DNA from 3 places in the Microbacterium sp. W4I4 genome. Region 2 is predicted to be linked to each of the others. Evidence: predicted binding sites of a transcription regulator. Region 2 holds the regulator's gene; each other region holds the start of a gene.

What was found. Region 2 encodes HrcA, which represses chaperone genes, less so after heat shock. Its sites were predicted from a motif close to TTNGCACTCGNNNNNNNCGAGTGCNAA; they were not measured.
Region 1: groES (co-chaperone GroES) is a predicted target of HrcA. The motif match lies at 1,879-1,905, and genes of this name have one in related genera.
Region 3: groL (chaperonin GroEL) is a predicted target of HrcA. The motif match lies at 4,955-4,981, and genes of this name have one in related genera.

The regions. Positions count from the first base shown of each region.
Region 1 covers NZ_JAUSXT010000001.1:1,421,310-1,427,973, forward strand. The annotation lists gene QF046_RS06780 (ABC transporter substrate-binding protein) at 1-348, opposite strand, end outside; gene rarD (EamA family transporter RarD) at 489-1,136, opposite strand; gene groES (co-chaperone GroES) at 1,496-1,792, opposite strand; gene QF046_RS06795 (class I SAM-dependent methyltransferase) at 2,007-3,191, shown strand; gene QF046_RS06800 (hypothetical protein) at 3,213-4,292, opposite strand; gene QF046_RS06805 (hypothetical protein) at 4,296-5,432, opposite strand; gene QF046_RS06810 (hypothetical protein) at 5,436-5,894, opposite strand; gene tsaD (tRNA (adenosine(37)-N6)-threonylcarbamoyltransferase complex transferase subunit TsaD) at 5,891-6,664, opposite strand, start outside.
Region 2 covers NZ_JAUSXT010000001.1:262,889-269,552, reverse strand. The annotation lists gene QF046_RS01310 (HIT domain-containing protein) at 1-32, opposite strand, end outside; gene QF046_RS01305 (16S rRNA (uracil(1498)-N(3))-methyltransferase) at 89-817, opposite strand; gene dnaJ (molecular chaperone DnaJ) at 853-1,968, opposite strand; gene hrcA (heat-inducible transcriptional repressor HrcA) at 2,012-3,055, opposite strand; gene hemW (radical SAM family heme chaperone HemW) at 3,136-4,377, opposite strand; gene QF046_RS01285 (DUF1990 family protein) at 4,377-5,027, opposite strand; gene lepA (translation elongation factor 4) at 5,084-6,664, opposite strand, start outside.
Region 3 covers NZ_JAUSXT010000001.1:3,576,565-3,583,228, forward strand. The annotation lists gene QF046_RS16970 (ABC transporter ATP-binding protein) at 1-627, opposite strand, end outside; gene QF046_RS16975 (thioredoxin domain-containing protein) at 838-1,812, shown strand; tRNA gene QF046_RS16980 (tRNA-Thr) at 1,888-1,960, shown strand; gene QF046_RS16985 (nitroreductase family protein) at 1,960-2,511, opposite strand; gene msrB (peptide-methionine (R)-S-oxide reductase MsrB) at 2,508-2,912, opposite strand; gene QF046_RS16995 (DUF2332 domain-containing protein) at 2,965-3,957, shown strand; gene QF046_RS17000 (DUF3263 domain-containing protein) at 3,967-4,224, shown strand; gene QF046_RS17005 (LytR C-terminal domain-containing protein) at 4,302-4,889, shown strand; gene groL (chaperonin GroEL) at 5,019-6,635, shown strand.

The DNA of each region.
Region 1 (6,664 bases), 1.2 Mb from region 2:
GCTGCGCAGCTTCTCGATCGAAGTCTCGTACGCCTTGGTGTCGGTGTCGCCCTCATCCTCCTGGCTGAGTTCGATGGTGACGCCGGCCTTCGCCTCGTTCACCTGCGACACGGCCAGCTGAACACCCGCCTCCATCGGAGCGCCGAGGAACGCGAGGCTGCCGGTCTTGGGCAGCAGCGATCCGAGCTTGAGGGTGACGTCGACGGCGGCGGGCTTGTCGCCCCCGGTGGTCGGCTTCTCGGTTGCAGCCGGAGTGCTGGCGCAGCCGGCGATGATCAGTGCGGTCGCGCTGACCAGCGCGATCCCTGCGAAGACTCTCGCGGGTCGCGAGCCCTTCATAGCGTTCATGTTGCTCCCTTGCGTAACTGAACGTGGATTCCCACCTTCGGGTTTCTCTCACCCTATTGGCTGGGATGCGCGCGCGGACCCGGAGAGGATATCGGTCCCTTAACGATCCGCGCCCGGCGATCCGCCGGTCGTCTGCCGCCTCAGACCAGCGCCGGCGGAGCCTGGCGCCTGCTGCGTCCCTTGTGCAGCACGATGTCTCCGACGAACACGGCGATCGCGACCCAGACGAGGATGAAGCCGACCCAGCGCTCCGCGGGCATCGGCTCGCCGAGCACCGCCCAGCCGAGCAGGAACTGCATGATCGGGGTGATGAACTGGATCATCCCGACCAGGCTCAGATCCACACGTCGCGTCCCGGCGGCGAACAGCAGCAGCGGGATCGCCGTCGCGATGCCCGCGCAGGACAGCAGCACGGTGTGCAGCGGGCTGATGGTTCCCATCGTGATGCCGCCGTCACCGGCGACCAGGAACAGGATCACCGCGGCGATCGGGATCATCCAGAAGGATTCCAGCGTGAGGCCGCTGACGGCATCCACCGCCGGTCCGATCTTCTTCTTGACCAGACCGTACAGTCCGAACGAGGCGGTCAGAGACAGGGCGATCCATGGGAACGAGCCGTAGGCGACGATGATCACGCCCACCGCGACGGCCGCGATGCCGATCGCGACCCACTGCGCGGGGCGGATGCTCTCGTGCAGAACCAGCACGCCCAGCAGCACCGTGAAGATGGGGTTGATGAAATAGCCCAGGCTCGTCTCGACGATCTGCTCGTTCATCGTGGCGATCACGAAGACCTGCCAGTTGATGTAGATCAGGATGCCGGCGAGGGCGGTGAGGGCGAGGGAGCTTGGGCCTGCGCCAGATGGTGATCAGGCGCTGCCATCCGCGGGTGACGAGCAGCAGCAGCACGCAGAAGACCAGAGTGAGCAGCAGGCGCCACGCCACGACCTCGAACGGCCCGGTGGGAGCCAGCACGATGAAGTACAGCGGGAAGACGCCCCACAGCAGATACGCGGCGATCGTGTAGAGGGTGCCGGCGGACTTCGTGCTCACCGACCAAGCCTAGTGTCCGGGAACGACGAAGGGTCCGGATGCTCAGCATCCGGACCCTTCACGACCCGTGGGTCGCTGAGCTTGTCGAAGCGCGTCAGCGGACGACGACCGCCAGAACGTCGCGGGCCGAGAGCACGAGGTACTCGTCAGCGCCGAACTTCACCTCGGTGCCGCCGTACTTGCTGTACAGCACGCGGTCACCCACGGCGACGTCGATCGGAACGCGGTTGCCGTTGTCGTCGATGCGGCCGGGGCCCACGGCCACGACCTCGCCCTCCTGGGGCTTCTCCTTCGCAGTGTCGGGGATGACCAGACCGCTTGCGGTGGTCTGCTCGGCCTCGACCTGCTGGATGACGATGCGGTCCTCGAGCGGCTTGATGGAAACCGACACGGTGTACCTCTTCTTTCTTGACTGAGAATCAGAAGACTGGTTAGCACTCTCATGCCGAGGGTGCTAACTCCAGTCTAGGACGATGATTGGCACTCATGCAATGCGAGTGCCAATCGCGCGGGCTTCCCGTGCCGGACATGTGTGCCACATGGGTGCATATCCGCGGCGGGATGCGGCCATGTGGCACACATGTCCGGGCCCGTAGGCTGGGACAGTGGAGATGACCGAGCTCGCCGCCCTGCTCACCCGCGACGGGCTCGCCCTGCTCGACGAGGTCGGGCCGATCGCGTCCACTGCCAAGGTCGCGCAGACCGTTTCGCGGTTGCGCGCGGCGGGGCACTCCCCCGATCTCGTCTCGGCGGTCGTCGGCCAGGCGCACCTGCGGGTGAAAGCGCAATCGAAGTTCGGCGAGTTCGCCGAGCGGATGCTGTTCACCCGGGCCGGCCTGGAGCAGGCCACCCGGCTGAACGTGGCGACGCTGCATGCCGTGCGGATGCGGCAGGCCGGGATCCCCGCGGTATCGGATCTGGGGTGCGGGATCGGCGGCGACAGCCTCGCCTTCGCCGGCGCCGGCCTCCAGGTCACCGCGGTGGATGCCGACGAGGTCACCGCCGGGATCGCGGCGTACAACCTCGCACCGTTCGGGGAGGATGCCACGGTGCGCACCGGGCGCGCGGAGGACAACGTCCCGGTCGGCGGCGGCGTCTGGCTGGACCCCGCCCGTCGCACCGCGGGTCACAGCGAGACACGGCGGCTGACGGCATCCGACTGGTCGCCGTCGCTGGACTGGTGCTTCGAGGTGGCGGGGCAGCATCCGACCGGCATCAAGCTCGGGCCCGGCCTGGATCGCGACCTCATCCCCGACGACGTCGAGGCGCAGTGGGTCAGCGCCGACGGCAGCGTCGTCGAACTGCTGCTGTGGAGCGGCGCGCTCGCGCGCGACGGCATCCGTCGTTCCGCACTGATCGTGACCGGTGGGCAGACGCACGAGCTGACGGCGGCGGCGGATGCCGAGGATCTGCCCGTGCGCGAGCTGGGCGCCTTCCTGCACGAGCCGGACGGGGCGGTGATCCGGGCGCGGCTGATCGGAGATGCCGGGCGGATGCTGGAGGCCGGCATGCTCGACGAGCAGATCGCCTACCTCACCGGCGACGCCGCGGTGACGAGCCCGTTCGTGCAGTCGTTCCGAGTGCGCGAGACGCTACCCGTGCACGCCAAGACCATCAACGCCGCGCTGCGCAAGGGCGATATCGGTCGCCTGGAGATCAAGAAGCGCGGGATGGACATCGACCCGGCGGCGTTCCGCAAGAAGCTCACGCTGCGCGGATCGCAGGAGGCGACGCTGATCCTCACGCGCACGCCTGCCGGGCGCATCGCGATCCTCGCCGACCGGGTCTGACGGGCTTCCGGGCGCCGGCGCTCAGCCGACGTCGACGGGCGTGTCGTCGACCCACGTGCAGTCCCCGGTCTCGATGTCGCACGTGACTTGTAAGGCGGTCGCCTGCTTCAGGATCGTCAGCACCGGACCGCGCTGATCCGACCAGACCGCCTGGTAGACGCTGTCGCCGAGCGCGATCTCCAGTGGGCCCTCGGAGTAGTCGTCCGTGCAGTGCTGCTGCACGGCCGACGTGGCGGGATCCACGACGGCGATGCACCTCTCCGGACCCCACGTGCTCCACACCGGGATGTCGCCGTCGTAGCCGAGGATCTGCAGCTCGGATCCGTGCAGCCCGGCCTTCTCGAGGATGTCGATGAGCGCCAACTCTGCCGAGGAGTACTGTCCCTGCCAGTCGCCGGCGGTCAGCGCCATGTGCTCGATCACAGGTGCCCAATCACCGGACAGCGTCGGAATGAGAAGCCCCGTGACGTTGGCGCTCGTGTCGCCGTCCTGCGTCTGCACCTGCGCGACGGGGTAGTCGATGCCTCCATCGGATCGTTCCCCCGATACGCAGCCGGTGCTGCGCTGCCCGTCGACGCTCAGGACGACGCACGGCTTCTCCTTCTGCGTGGCCGACCAGAGTGCGGCACCGTCCTTCTCGCCGCGGAACTGCACGCTTCCCGCATCGAAGTCCCCGCTCGCGACGATCTCGGCGTCGATGGTCTGCTGTTCGACGGTCATGGTGGGCGCCGCGTCCAGCGTCCGGGGCGAACTCAGCCAGCCGATGCCGGCGCCGAGGACCAGAGCCGCGACCGTGATGACGACGGCGAGCGCGCGGCGCGGACGTCGAGCGGGTGCGGCTCCGAACTCCGTTGCCGGGTCGGGTTCGGGTTCGGATGCTGGAGCCTGCTCTACGGCATCCGAACCCGCCGCATCCGTCATTCCGGGGGTCGGAGCGACGGCCGGCGGTTCCGGCAGGGAGGCTGGTGCTGGTGCTGGTGCGGGTGCGGGTGCTGACAGCATCCGCAGTTCTTCCTCCTCTTCAGGCGTCAGGCTGCCTTCGACGGCGAAGGCGCGACGTTGCAGTTCCCGCCGGCGTGCGGCATCGGCGTGATCGGTCATGCGTCAGCCCTCCTTCACGACGTCGGGCATGCGGGTGATGGTGAGCACCGGGCCGCGGTTCTCGGTCGGCTGCACGGTGTACTCCGCGTCGCCGATGTCGAGGCTGAGCGTCTGACTGCTGTTGACACCGGATTCTCCGCACTGCTGCGACAGGTTGCCGTCGCGCACCACCATCAGGCAGTACCGCTCGTTCTGGTACACCCACACCGGGACATCGCGGTCGTAGCCGACGATGCTCAGCGACGCTCCGTCGAACCCGGCCGCCTCCAGTGTGTGCGCCGTCGCGAGCTCGGCATCGCTGAACATCGACCGCCAGTCCCATTCCTCATTGGCGTAGCGTTGCACGACGGCGATCGAGTTTCCGGCGATGTCGCGCCGGACCGTGGCGAACAGCGAGTAGTCGACGCCGTCCTCGTTGTAATCCATGTTGGCCTGCCGCTCGAAGCCGCCCGACGGCTCCGGCTCGGGCGAGCCGCACGCCTCGGTCAGCTCCTCATCGCGAGTGAGCACCAGGCACTGCACATCGGACTCGCTCCGCTGCGCCGCCCAGATGTCCACGCCGTACTTGCTGCCGAGCAGGGATACGGAGCCCGGCGTGTACTTCTCGGAGGCCTCCAGCTGCGTCCATGCCTTCCGCTGCGCGGCATCCATGGCGATGGTGTCGGCTCCCGACCCGAGTACGAACCGCCCGAAGGCGAAGCCGGCCAGAATCGCCACGACGGCGATCACCGGCAGCAGCCAGCGGCGCAGCAGCATCCCCGCTCCGATGCCTCGCAGGGCGCGACTCGCCGTGACCTCAGGCTCCGATGCGGCGTGTTGCGCCCCGCGAAGGAGCTCGGAGGCTGGTGCGGGCGCGGGCACGAGCGCGGGTGCGGGCGCGGAGGCTGGTGCGGGCGCGGGATCAGCGGATGCCGAACCCTCCCCCGCTCGCAGGGCGCGACTCGCCGTGACCTCCGGGTCCGACGCGGCGTGTTGCGCCCCGGGAACAGGGGCGGGCCGCACAACGGGCTCCGGCGCGATCAGGTTGCGGTTGTCGAGGTCGTGCAGCTCGGCGATCTCGGCATCCGTCAGCGCACCACCAGGTGCGTACACCCGTTGGTGAAGCTCATGTCGTCGTGCGGCTTCGTCGGCATCCAGCATCCGTCACCCCAGGATCTCGAACTGCATGGCCGCCCAGATCAGCCATCCCGTGCTGAACAGCGCTGCGAACACACCCAGCACAAGGGCCCACATCGCCATGGCACGATTCTCGATCGGCCGGCGCAACGACATGATCGCCGCGATCACGGCGACGACCGCGACGGGGATGCCCCAGCCGACGAACATCGAGGTCGCCAGAGCCACGATGGCCGCGAACAGCGCCCAGGGCGCGAGTCGGGCATCGTCCGTGTGCCTCGCGTCCGCAGACGGGGCCCACCCGCTCGCGGCGAACTCCTCCGCATCCGGAACGCTCTCCCGCTCGACCGGCACGGGGGCCGTGGGCAGCTTGGCGTAGCCCTTCGACGCGCCGGGCACCGACGCCGTGCCTTCGGGACGCTCGACCTCGGCACTGGGCTGCTCGACGCGCGGCACCTCGGAACCCTCGCTGCGCGGATCGGTCATGCCGCACTCACCTGGATCTCCGTGACCGGCAGCGTCGAATCCGCGCCGAACTCCAGCGTCGACGCACCCCGCCCGCTGGCGATCAGCTCGGCGGCCAGGCCCGCGATCATCGCACCGTTGTCGGTGCACAGGCTCAGCGGCGGGATCCGCACGGTCACTCCGGCGGCCGCAGCGCGCTCGAGGGTCACGTCGCGGAGGCGCCGATTGGCGATCACTCCCCCGCCCAGCAGCAGGCGCGGCACACCGCGGTCGGCGCACGCGGCGAGCGCCTTGGTGACCAGCACGTCCACTACGGCCTCGCGGAAGCTCGCGGCGACATCGGCGACGGGGATCTCCTCACCGTTCGCCTCGGCCCGCTCGACCCACCGCGCGACGGCGGTCTTCAGGCCCGAGAACGAGAAGTCGTAGCGGTGCTTCTCCAGATCGGATGCCTTCGACAGCCCCCGCGGGAAGCGGATCGCCTTCGGGTCGCCCTCGGCCGCGACCCGGTCGATCTGCGGGCCGCCGGGATAGGGCAGTCCGAGCAGGCGGGCGACCTTGTCGAAGGCCTCCCCCGCTGCATCGTCGATGGTCTCACCGAGCAGCTCGACGTCGGTGGTCAGATCGCGCACGTGCAGCAGGGAGGTGTGCCCGCCCGAGACCAGCAGCGCAATGGTCGGGTACTCGAGCGGCTCGGCATCCGCGCTTCCGTCGTGCGCCAGGATGTCGGCGGCGATGTGCCCGACCAGATGGTTCACGGCGTACAGCGGCTTGTTCAGCGAGACCGCCAG
Region 2 (6,664 bases):
AGGATGCGGGTGAAGATCGAGGGCTCTGTCATGACGTTCAGTCTACTGAGCACGGATGCTGATGAACCCTGGTCCTGATGAGGGCTGTTCACCAGCGGTCGAGGATGCCGGAGAGCACCGCGATCGCGGCCGGCCCCGCCGTCGAGGTGCGCAGAACCGTGTCTCCGAGCTTGACGCGCTCCGCGCCCGCGGCCTCCAGCCGCTCCAGCTCCTCGGGTGCGATGCCGCCCTCGGGTCCGACGACGAGCACGATGTCGCGCCCGTCGGACTCGATCGCGGTCAGGCGCGTGGTCGTCCACGGGTCGAGCACCAGGATCCTGGCATCCGCTGCCCTCTTCGCGAGTTGCGCAGTGCTCTCCACCGCCGCGACCTCGGGAACCCAGGCGCGATGGGCCTGCTTGGCGGCCTCGCGGATGATGCTCGCCCAGCGCTCGCGACCCTTCACGGCCTTCGGACCCTCCCAGCGCGACACGCTGCGCGCCGCCTGCCACGGGATGACCTCATCGACGCCGAGTTCGCAGGCTGCCTGAACGGCCAGCTCGTCGCGATCGCCCTTCGCCAGCGCTTGGGCGAGCAGCAGCCGCGACGCCGGAACCTCCTGCGTGCTGCGGGTTCCGATCCGCACCGTCACGCGCGAGGGCGACACGTCTTCGACGGCTCCCTCCAGCCAGGTGCCCTTCCCGTCGCCGAGCGTGATGGTCTCCCCCACCCGAACCCGCCGCACGACCGAGGCATGCTTCGCCTCGGCGCCGGTGAGCGAGATGATGTCGCCGATCTGGGTGTCCGTGCAGTCGGGAACGATGAAGTGCAGGGCCATGTCGGCTCCGATCGGGTCCGGGCAGTGGTGTGGGCTCAGTGGCTGCGGAAGCGGTCGCGCAGCTTGGAGAACAGGCCCTGCTGGAACTGGGCCAGCTTCGGCTCAGGCGCCTTCGTCTTCTTCGCGAACTCCTCGATCAGTTTGCGCTGAGCGGAGTCCAGGCGCGTCGGTGTCAGGACCTGCACACCCACCCGCAGGTCACCGCGCTGGCTGCCGCGCAGCGGGGTGATCCCGCGTCCGCCGATCGTCAGCACGTCCCCGGACTGCACTCCGGTGCGCAGTTCGAGATCGACCGGCCCGTCGAGGCCCTCGATCGTCGTGGTGGTGCCGAGGATGGCATCCGTCATCGACACTTCGAGAGTGGCCAGCAGGTCGTCGCCCTCGCGGCTGAAGACCGGATGCGGAGCAACGGTGACCTCGATGTACAGGTCGCCGTTCGGGCCGCCGGCGCGTCCGACCGCACCGGATCCGGGCAGCTGCAGACGCAGGCCCGTCTCGACACCCGCGGGGATGTCGAGCTCGACGGTGCGACGCGTGCGCACCCGCCCCTGACCGGCGCAGGCGCCGCACGGGGACTCGATCCGCGTGCCGAATCCCTCGCAGCTGCCGCAGGGCTGGGTGGTGATGACGTTGCCCAGCAGGCTGCGCACCTGGCGCTGGACGTGCCCGGAGCCGCCGCAGACGTCGCAGGTGACCGGCGAGGTGCCCGGCTGGCAGCAGCTGCCGTTGCAGGTCTCGCAGAGAACTGCCGTGTCGACCTCGATGTCCCGGTGCACGCCGAAGACCACGTCGCCGAGTTCCAGGTCGAGGCGCACCAGGGCGTCTTCGCCGCGCTCTCGACGCGAGCGCGGGCGGGCCGATCGGCCACCGCCGCCGGCCGCGCCGAAGAACGTCTCGAAGATGTCCCCGAATCCGCCGAAGCCGCCGCCCCCGAAGCCGCCGTTGTCATCGCCGCCCATGTCATAGCGACGACGGGACTCGTCGTTGCTGAGCACGTCGTAGGCGTGCGTGACGAGCTTGAACTTCTCGGAGGCGTCCTCCCCCGGGTTCACATCCGGGTGCAGCTGCCGCGCGAGCTTGCGGTAGGCCTTCTTGATCTCGTCCTGCGATGCCTCACGAGAGACTCCGAGTACTTCGTAATGATCCGCCACGATCACCTTTCTGCGTGTGCGTGAATGTGTTCGACCCGGCGCATCAGCGCCCGGTTCCGTCTTCCTCGAGAATGCGCGACAGGTAGCGCGCCACGGCGCGGGCCGCCGCGAGGTTGCTCGGGTAGTCCATGCGCGTCGGGCCCATCACTCCGACGCGTGCGGTGCCGCTGGGTGCGGCGTAGTTGCTGGCGACGAAGGATGCCTCACCCAGTCCGAACGAGGCGTTCTCCGTGCCGATGCTGGTCGCGAGTCCGTGCTCGTCGGTCACCATCTCGCTCATCAGCCGCAGCAGGGTCACCTGCTCCTCGATCGCCTCCAGCAGAGGGTGGATGCTGCCGCGGAAGTCCTGCTCCCGGCGGGCGAGCGTCGCAGCACCCGCCATCACGAGTCGCTCCTGACGGAACTCGGCGAGCTCCTCCGCGATCACCCCGGTCAGCACGAGCAGCGCCGGGTGCAGACGCGGACCGGTCGCGACCTGATCCGGACCGAGGACGGAGCGGATCCGATCGGATGCCTCCCCGACGGCTCTGCCGGTGATGAGGGCTGCGAGCTGCGCCCGCAGCACCGCGACATCCGCTTCGTCGATGTCGATCGGCAGGGGTGCGATGCGCTGGGAGACGCCGCCGGCATCGGTCACCAGCACGACCAGCATCCGGTTCGGGGCGAGAGCCACCAGCTCGATGTGCGTGATGCTGGCGCGGGCGAACGAGGGGTATTGCGCCAGGGCGACCTGGCCGGTCAGCTGGGTCAGCACGCGCACCGTGCGCGCCATCAGGTCATCGAGGTCGGCGGGGTCGGTGAGGAACGACTCGATCGCGCTGCGCTGCCCGGTGGAGAGCGGACGCACCTGCGCGAGGTGGTTCACGAAGACGCGATAGCCCTTGTCGGTCGGCACGCGCCCGGAAGAGGTGTGCGGCGCCTCGATGAGGTCCTCGTCCTCGAGCAGCGCCATGTCGTTGCGGATCGTGGCGGCGGAGACGCCGAACGCGTGCCGCTCGACGATCGACTTGCTGCCCACGGGCTCGTGCGTGGCGACGTAGTCCTGCACGATCGCGCGGAGAACCTCGAGTCCTCGCTCTGTGACCATGATCCCTCCCCGCTGGCACTCCGACCTTCCGAGTGCCAATCCTACCCCGCTTGCCTGAACCAGTCCCTGGCCGGCCGCGGCTACTCGGTCAGAGCCCGCACGACGGCATCGGCCAGCAGCCGTCCGCGCAGCGTGAGCCGCACGTGCTTGTCGCGCAGCGCGGAGGCAGCGTCGATCAGCCCGTCCGATATCAACTCGGCGACCCGGACGCGATACGGTTCGGCGATGTCGGCGATCGGAAGTCCTTCGGCGAGCCTGCTCTGCAGGAGCACCCGCTCCAGGGTGCGCGCCTGGGCGTCGGGCCGCTCCCGGCCGGCGGCGGGCGAATCTCCCGTGTCGAGCCGCTGCGCGTAGGCGGCGGGATGCTTGACGTTCCACCAGCGCAGGCCGGCGACGTGGCTGTGCGCTCCCGGGCCGAAGCCCCACCAGTCCGAGCCGCGCCAGTACGCCATGTTGTGGCGTGACTGATGCAGTCGGGTCCCTGAGCCGGGCGAAGGGCGGCGCGCCCAGTTGCTGACCTCGTACCAGTCGAAGCCTGCCGCGGCGAGCCGCTGATCAGCGGTCTCGTACATGTCCGCCTGCAGGTCGTCATCCGGTGCCGCGACCTCGCCTCGGCGGATCTGCCTGGCGAGCTTGGTGCCGTCTTCGATGATGAGGGCGTAGGCGGAGATGTGGTCGGGCTCCAGGGCCAGGGCGATGTCCAGGGACTGCTCCCAGTCGGCCAGCGACTCCCCCGGGGCGCCGTAGATGAGGTCGACGCTGACATCGAGACCCGCGGCGCGTGCGGCCGCCACAGCGGTGTCGACGTTCTCGGGCCGGTGCGTGCGGTCCAGCGCTGCGAGCACGTGCGGCACGGCCGACTGCATTCCGATCGAGAGTCGGTTCACCCCGGCCTGCAGCAGAGTCTCCACCACCTCGGGTGTGACCGTGTCGGGGTTCGCCTCGACGGTCACCTCGGCGCCGTCGCGGATGCCGAAGGCGTCGGATGCCGCGTGCAGCATGCGTGCGAGGTCGCCGGCGGGCAGCAGGGTCGGCGTGCCGCCGCCGAAGAACACGGTATCCATGGGACGCAGCGCACCGGCCGCGTCGAGCACGCCCCGCGCCAGCTCGATCTCGCGGATCAGCGTGTCGGCGTACTGATCCTGGCGTGCACCGCGCAGCTCGGTCGCGGTGTAGGTGTTGAAGTCGCAGTACCCGCAGCGCACCCGGCAGAACGGCACGTGCAGGTAGGCGGAGAAGGGCACCGTCGCGTCGATGTCCAGGTTCGAGGGCAGCAGGCCGTCAGCCGGTGCAGGATCTCCCAGGGGAAGCGGGCCCGCCATCAGATCGGCGTCGCATACAGCGGCGAGATCGCACGCAGATAGCGGGCGAAGAGCTCACGCCTGCGCCGACGCACCATGCCGGGCAGGTGGTACAGCACGGCTGCCGGTGCGTCGAAGGCGCGCACGGTGAACCAGACCTCGTCGGTGTCCTCGCGCCACTCGATGTCGAAGGACTCCTCACCGCTCACCACAGAGCCGCCGAGGGTGCCCAGCACGAAGCCGACCCGCCGGCGCTCCTCGGTGACCGAGATCACCCGCAGCTCGGCATCCGCCCGCATACCCTTGACGCGCCCGCGCAGCTTCAGCGTCATGCCGGGGGCCGCGAACGGCGTCCCCTCGGCGTCGAAGCGCTGCTCGAGCTGGGTGCGGTTCGGGGCGATCGGCGTGCCTTCGGCGTCGAAGCTGACGCCTGTGTAGGCGGCGCCGGACTCGGGGCGCACATCGCTCAGGCTGAGTCCGGCCGCGCGCTGCGCGGTCCACGACAGCAGAGCCTCTGCGGCGGTGCGGAAACGATCCTCACCGCTGCCGATCCGCCACGAGTCCTCGGCGGGAACGCTGTGCTCCGGCGGATACTGCATGAGGTCGGGGGCATGAGTGGCCCCGACCGCGGCATAGTCGACCGTGCCTTCTCGGAATGTCCCGCGACGCATGAGTTCCAGCCTACGTGACTCGCCTGGAAGACGTCTCACGACAGCGGTCGTGTTGCCTACTTCTTGTCCTTGCCTTCGACGTCGCCGGACAGTGCGGCGATGAACGCCTCCTGCGGCACCTCGACGCGGCCGACCATCTTCATGCGCTTCTTGCCCTCCTTCTGCTTCTCGAGCAGCTTGCGCTTGCGGCTGATGTCGCCGCCGTAGCACTTGGCGAGCACGTCCTTGCGGAGCGCGCGGATGGTCTCGCGGGCGATGATCCGCGCACCGATGGCCGCCTGGATCGGCACCTCGAAGTTCTGCCGAGGGATGAGCTTGCGCAGCCGCTCGGTCATGAGCGTGCCGTACGCGTACGCCTTCTCGCGGTGCACGATCGCGCTGAACGCGTCGACCTTGTCGCCTTGCAGCAGCACGTCGACCTTGACCAGGTCGGCCGTCTGCACCCCGGCGGGCTCGTAGTCCAGAGACGCGTAGCCCTGGGTCTTGGACTTGAGGTGATCGAAGAAGTCGAACACGATCTCGCCGAGCGGCATCATGTAGCGCAGCTCCACGCGCTCTTCGCTGAAGTACTCCATGCCCAGCAGCGATCCGCGGCGCGACTGGCACAGCTCCATCACGGTGCCGACGTAGTCCTTGGGCAGCAGGATCGCTGCCTTGACCATGGGCTCCGCGACCGATGCCACGCGTCCGTCGGGGTACTCGCTCGGGTTGGTGACGACGACGGTCTCGCCCGTGTCGGTGGTGACCTCGTAGATCACGCTGGGCGCGGTGGTGATGAGGTCCAGCCCGAACTCGCGCGAGAGCCGCTCGGTGATGATCTCCAGGTGCAGCAGGCCGAGGAAGCCGCATCGGAAGCCGAAGCCGAGAGCGACGGACGTCTCCGGCTCGTACTGCAGCGAGGCGTCCGAGAGCTTCAGTTTGTCGAGGGCCTCGCGCAGGTCGCCGTAGTCGCTGCCGTCGATCGGGTAGATGCCCGAGAAGACCATCGGCTTGGGATCCGTGTAGCCGGGAAGCGCCTCGGTTGCCGCACGGCGCGCCGTCGTGACGGTGTCGCCGACCTTGGACTGCCGGACGTCCTTCACACCCGTGATCAGGTAGCCCACCTCGCCGATGCCGAGACCGTCTGATGGGATCGGCTCGGGGCTGGACACGCCGATCTCGAGCAGGTCGTGGGTCGCCTGCGTCGACATCATCTGGATGCGCTCGCGCGGCGACAGCTTGCCGTCGATCATGCGCACATAGGTGACCACGCCGCGATAGGAGTCGTAGACGGAGTCGAAGATCATGGCGCGTGCCGGGGCGTCGGGGTCGCCGACCGGCGCGGGGATCTCCTGCACGATGCGATCGAGCAGCTCCTCCACGCCGACCCCGGTCTTGCCGGACACCCGCATGACGTCCTCGGGACGACCGCCGATCAGGTCGGCGAGCTCCTTGGCGAACTTGTCGGGGTCCGCCGCCGGCAGATCGATCTTGTTCAGGACCGGGATGATGGTGAGGTCGTTCTCGAGTGCGAGATAGAGGTTCGCGAGCGTCTGCGCCTCGATGCCCTGCGCGGCGTCCACCAGCAGGATTGCTCCCTCGCAGGCCGCCAGCGAGCGGGACACCTCATAGGTGAAGTCGACGTGGCCCGGGGTGTC
Region 3 (6,664 bases), 3.3 Mb from region 2:
GAGGACTGCGATGCGGTCACCCATGGTGAGGGCCTCGGTCTGGTCGTGCGTGACGTAGACCGTGGTGACACCCAGGCGGCGCTGCAGCGACGCGATCTGCGTACGCGTCTGCACGCGCAGCTTGGCGTCGAGGTTCGACAGCGGCTCGTCCATGAGGAACACCTGCGGCTGACGGACGATGGCGCGGCCCATCGCGACGCGCTGACGCTGACCACCCGAGAGGGCCTTCGGCTTGCGGTTCAGGTACTCCTCGAGGTCGAGGAGCTTGGCCGCCTCGAGGACGCGAGCTGCGCGCTCCTCCTTGTTGACGCCGGCGATCTTCAGGGCGAAGCCCATGTTCTCGGCGACGGTCATGTGCGGGTACAGCGCGTAGTTCTGGAACACCATCGCGATGTCGCGGTCCTTCGGCGGCACGTCGGTGACGTCGCGGTCACCGATCAGGATGCGGCCGGCGTTGACCTCTTCGAGGCCAGCGAGCATGCGCAGCGAGGTGGACTTTCCGCAACCCGAGGGGCCGACCAGAACAAGGAACTCGCCATCGGCGATGTCGATGTTCAGCTTGTCGACCGCGGGGCGCGTGCCGCCGGGGTACAGGCGGGTGGCGTCATCGAACGTGACAGTAGCCATTGTTTCTCCTTCACCGGCAGGTACGTGCCGGACGATCCGTTGTGATGGAAGCGGTGGAACATTCCACCGTGACCCTTCTTCGGGTCGTGATCAGTATTGCATGACCTGGGGCGTCTGGGTATTTCCCAGACTGTCTCGTTAACATCGAGATCGTGCCGCTTCCCTTGCGGCCGTGGGATCACCCATCCCAACCGATCTTCAAGAGGAACGATGTCGAGCGACGAAACGCCGAACGTCCCTGCCGCTCGCAATACGCGTGACGCGGTGCGGGAGAAAGCACAGCTTGTGCACGCCCAGCAGTCGCGCGCCCGCATCATGCGACGAGTCATCATCGGACTCGTCGCGGCTGTGGCCGTCGGCTCCATCGGCACCGCTGTCGCTCTCGCGGTCAGCTCCTCGATCTCCGAGCCCGCCCTCAACCCGAGTGGCATGACGCACGACGGAGTCACGGTCAGCGAGGTGTCGCCCGCTTCCGGTGCGGCCGGAACAGATGCCACGCCCACGCCGCAGCCCAGCGACGCGGCGGCGAGCCCCGCGCCTACGCCGAAGACCACGGAGCCGGCCGCGGAGCCGACCGAGATCCACATCTACGTCGACTACCTCTCAGCGGGCGCCTCGGAGTTCGAGAAGGCCAATGCGCGCCAGCTCGCGGGATGGATCAAGGAGGGGGCGGTCACCGTCACCTACCACCCGGTCGCGCTGCTGACGGCGAGCTCGAACGGCACGAAGTACTCGCTGCGCGCGGCATCCGCAGCCGCCTGCGTGGTGACGTACTCGCCGGAGCAGTTCTTCGACTTCAACCACGAGCTCCTCACCGACCAGCCGAAGATCGACAGCGACGGACGCTCCGACGTGCAGCTCGCGGATCTGGCCGTCGCTGTCGGCGTGCAGGATGCCAAGAAGGTGCGCTCCTGCATCGAGGACCAGGACTTCGTCACCTGGGCGAAGGATGCCACCGCACGCGCTCTGGAGGGGCCGCTGCCCGGCTCCAAGGACCTCAAGCTCAGCAATGAGGCGCTCATCGTCGTCGGCGGCGAGGCGTACGTGGGGGCGCTCAATGATCCGGCGGAGTTCTCTCAGTTCGTGCTGACGACGGCGAGCGACGAGTACTACGGCAAGGTCGAGCCCACTCCGACGCCCACGCCTCCGGCCAAGCCGACTCCGACGGAGACCCCGGCCTCCTGACCGTGCGCGAGCGGCCGCTGCGCGAGCGGCCGGTGCACGAGCGGTGGACGCCGCTCGGTATGCTTGTCTGCGTTCGCCGACTTAGCTCAGCTGGTAGAGCACCTGTCTTGTAAACAGGATGTCACGGGTTCGAATCCCGTAGTCGGCTCAGTTCTTCGACGTGCGCTTCGGCATCCGGGTGAGCAGGGCGTCGGCATCCACCGGCTTGCGTCGTCCGGCGTCCTTGCCCTCGGGCCGGCCGCCGACGTAGAGCCAGCCGAGCAGCTCCTCATGCTTCGTCAGGCCGTGCGCCTTCGCGACGGCCTTGGTGCGGGTGTACCCGCCGGTGCGCCATATGACGCCCCAGCCGGCCTCGTCCAACAGCAGGCTCAGAGTGTGGGCGACCCCGGACGCCACGGCTTCCTGCTCCCAGTGCGGCACCTTCTCGCTCTTGCGGTACGAGGCTACGACGGCGATCAGCAGTGAAGCACGCAGCGGCTTGGTGGACGGTTCCCGATCACCGTTCGCCTTCGCGATCGCGGCGCCCAGGGCGACGCGGTCGTCGCCCCGCAGCTCGATGAGTCGCCAGGGGCGCAGAGACGAGTGATCGGCGACCCGACCCGCCGCCTCGATGAGCGGCAGCAGCTGCTCGCGCGTCGGGGCGTCCTCGGTGACCTTCGACCAGGAGGTGCGGCGCAGGACCGCCTCGAGGGCCGTCACGACTCGTCGGGGCTGAAGGACAGCGCCAGCGAGTTCATGCAGTAGCGGTCGCCGGTGGGCGTGCCGAATCCGTCGGGGAACACATGGCCCAGGTGCGAGCCGCATGCGGCGCAGCGAACCTCGGTGCGCTGCATGCCCAGGGTGTTGTCCTCGATCAGCTGCACGGCCTCGGGACGCACCGACTCGTAGAAGCTCGGCCATCCGCATCCGGACTCGAACTTCGTCCCGCTGCGGAACAGTTCGGCCTGACAGGCGCCGCATCGGTACAGGCCGTCGCGCTGCTCGTCGAGCAGTTCGCCCGTCCAGGCGCGCTCGGTGGCCGCTGTGCGGAGCACGGCGTACTGCTCGTCGCCGAGCTCTTCGCGCCACTGGTCCTCGGTCTTGTTCACGGTGTACGACATGACTCCATTGTCTCGCGTTCGGACGCGGTCCGGGCCAGCCAGAATGGAGGACATGACGGATGCCGTGCGCGAGCGCTTCGACCTGTTCGCGAGAGACGAGGCGCCGGGGCGCAGCGACGTGTACGCCGAGTGGGCCGCCGGCATCGCCGCGGACGCAGAAGCGCAGGCTGTTCTGGCGAGGATCAGCCCGCAGCATCGACAGCCGCCGCTGATGTTCGCCGTCACCCGGCTGCTCGGCTCCGGCGACGGCGGCTACGCCGGATGGCGATCGTTCCTGCTGTCGCATGCCGAGGAGGTCGTCGCCGAGTGCGAGCGCCGGATGGTGCAGACGAACGAGCCGCTCCGCCTCGCCGCTCTCCTGCCTGTGCTCGGTCTGATCGACGGACCGGTCGCTCTGCTCGAGCTCGGAGCGTCAGCGGGTCTCTGCCTGTATCCCGACCGGTACTCGTATCGCTTCACTGCAGCGGACGGCACGGAGCGGCTGCGCATCGACCCGGCGGACGGACCCTCGCAGGTGGTTCTGACGAGCATCGTGCGCGGGGCTCTTCCCGTCATCCGGATGCCGGAGATCGTCTGGCGCGCCGGAGTCGACCTCGCCCCTGTCGACATCCGCGAACCGGACGACCGGACCTGGATGCGATCGTTGATCTGGCCGGGGGAGACCGAACGCGCCGAGCGCATCGCCGGGGCCGTCGCGATCGCGCAGGCGGATCCGCCGCTGCTGCTCGCGGGGGATGCTGAAGCGCGCCTCGACGATCTGCTGGCGTCCGCACCCGCGGGTGCGACGCCGGTCGTCATGACACCCGGGATGCTCGTGTATTTGCCGCGTGCGCAGCGCGCCTCGCTGATCGATCGCATCCGGGCCAGCGGTGCGCGCTGGGTGACGATCGACGCCCCCGGCCTGCACGACGGCTGGCACCCGCCGGTCGATCCCGGGAGCTTCGACGGATTCGCGGTGGCGCTGGACGGAAGGGTGCTGTCGGATGCCGATCCGCTCGGGCGGCAGTGGGAGTGGCGCACGGGCGGTGCGGCGGGAGACGGCTAGCCTGAGGCCATGCTGGGTGATCTCTCCGAGCGCGACCGCGCGATCCTGACGCTGGAGGCTGCGTGGCCGCGGCACGGCGGCATGAAGGAGGAGACCATCCGCGCGCAGCTGGGCATGAGTCCGGCGCGCTACTACCAGCTGCTGGGGCGCCTGATCGACACCGAGGAGGCGCTGGACTTCGATCCGCTCCTGATCCGCCGGCTGCGTCGATTGCGCGATGCGCGAGGACGACAGCGCACGACGCGCATGCGCGGATTCGTCGGCTGAGGGCGGCGACCTCCGGCCGGCTCGGAAGCAGTGCCGCTCCGGGCGCATTCCCGGAATGCGCCCGATAGCATCGAGGGGTGTCAAAGTCCCCCCATGACAGATTCGACGACGTTCCCCGCCACTCCGGCCGGGTGGGTGCGCATCGCGCAGAGCAGCCCGGGATCAATGGTCCTGTGACGCTGCTGTGGTCTGCGGCAGTCGCGCTCGTGCTCATCGTCATCGGCATCTTCGTCTCACTGGTGCTGATGGGGCGCATCCAGCTCTTCGCCTCGGGTGAGCCGGCACCGCAGCAGACTCAGGGCGTGGTCGCCGAGATCGACACCACGTATCGGGTGCTCATCCTGAACGCCACCCCGCAGGCCGGTGTGGTCGCGTCCGTGCGCAAGGAGCTCATCGCCGAAGGCTGGGCGGCGGATGCCGTGTTCGGCAGCGACGGCTCGACCTCGGAGTTCCCCGACACCACGGTCTTCTACGTCGAGAAGGCGGACGAGGCCGCGGCTCTGGGCGTCGCCGAGGTGCTGGGCGGGGTGAAGGTCGAGCAGAGCGATCACTACGCATCGATGAACGACAGCGAGCTGCCGCAGCTCACGGTCGTGATCGGTCTGGACCACCTGGGCGCGAAGAGCCCCTCGCCGGGCGAGGTGCCGGAGACGCCGGCGGGCTGATCCGCGCTGGGCGAACGCCCCCTCCGGACGGCTTGCACTCTCATGGGTCGAGTGCCAGACTGGTATTAGCACTCGATCACTCTGAGTGCTAATACCCCATCGCCTACGTCCGGGAGGGACGAAAGACTCATGGCAAAAATCATCGCTTTCGATGAGGAGGCCCGTCGTGGCCTCGAGCGCGGCCTGAACATCCTGGCCGACGCAGTCAAGGTGACCCTCGGCCCGCGCGGCCGCAACGTCGTCCTCGAGAAGAAGTGGGGCGCCCCCACGATCACGAACGACGGTGTGTCGATCGCCAAGGAGATCGAGCTCGACGACCCGTACGAGAAGATCGGTGCGGAGCTCGTCAAGGAGGTCGCCAAGAAGACCGACGACGTCGCCGGCGACGGAACCACCACCGCGACCGTCCTCGCTCAGGCACTGGTCCGCGAGGGTCTGCGCAACGTCGCAGCCGGCGCCGACCCGATCTCGCTCAAGCGCGGCATCGAGAAGGCCGTCGCGGCCATCACCGCCGACCTGCTCGCCAGCGCGAAGGAGATCGACTCCAAGGAGCAGATCGCCGCGACCGCGTCCATCTCCGCCGCTGACCCCGAGATCGGCCAGCTCATCGCCGAGGCGATCGACAAGGTCGGCAAGGAGGGTGTCGTCACCGTCGAGGAGTCGCAGACCTTCGGCACCGAGCTCGAGCTCACCGAGGGCATGCGCTTCGACAAGGGCTACCTGAACCCGTACTTCGTCACGGACCCGGACCGCCAGGAGGCTGTCTTCGAGGACCCGTACATCCTCATCGCCAACCAGAAGATCGGCAACATCAAGGACCTGCTGCCGATCGTCGACAAGGTGATCCAGGACGGCAAGGAACTGGTCATCATCGCCGAGGACGTCGAGGGCGAGGCTCTCGCGACGCTCGTGCTGAACAAGATCCGCGGCATCTTCAAGTCGGCTGCCGTCAAGGCTCCCGGCTTCGGCGACCGTCGCAAGGCGCAGCTGCAGGACATCGCGATCCTCACCGGTGGTCAGGTCATCACCGAAGAGGTCGGACTCAAGCTCGAGAACACCACGCTCGACCTGCTGGGCCGTGCACGCAAGGTCATCATCACCAAGGATGAGACCACCATCGTCGAGGGCGCCGGAGAGGCATCCGCGATCGAGGGTCGCGTCACCCAGATCCGTCGCGAGATCGAGAACACCGACAGCGACTACGACCGCGAGAAGCTGCAGGAGCGCCTCGCCAAGCTCGCCGGCGGCGTGGCCGTCATCAAGGCGGGCGCGGCCACCGAGGTCGAGCTCAAGGAGCGCAAGCACCGCATCGAGGACGCCGTCCGCAACGCGAAGGCTGCCGTCGAGGAGGGCATCGTCCCCGGTGGTGGCGTCGCGCTCATCCAGTCGGCACGGGCCCTTGACGGTCTCGCCCTCGTGGGTGACGAGGCGACGGGCGTGAACATCGTCCGCGTCGCACTCGAGGCTCCGCTGAAGCAGATCGCCCTCAACGCGGGCCTCGAGCCCGGTGTGGTTGCACACAAGGTCTCCGAGCTGCCTTCGGGTCACGGCCTGAATGCCGCCACGGGCGAGTACGGTGACATGTTCGCACAGGGCATCATCGACCCGGCCAAGGTCACCCGATCGGCGCTGCAGAACGCAGCATCGATCGCAGCCCTGTTCCTCACCACTGAGGTCGTCGTGGCCGACAAGCCCGAGAAGGCTCCGGCTCCGATGGGCGACCCGTCGGGCGGCATGGACTTCTGATCTGACGATCTGAGGTCAGCCTCTTCTGA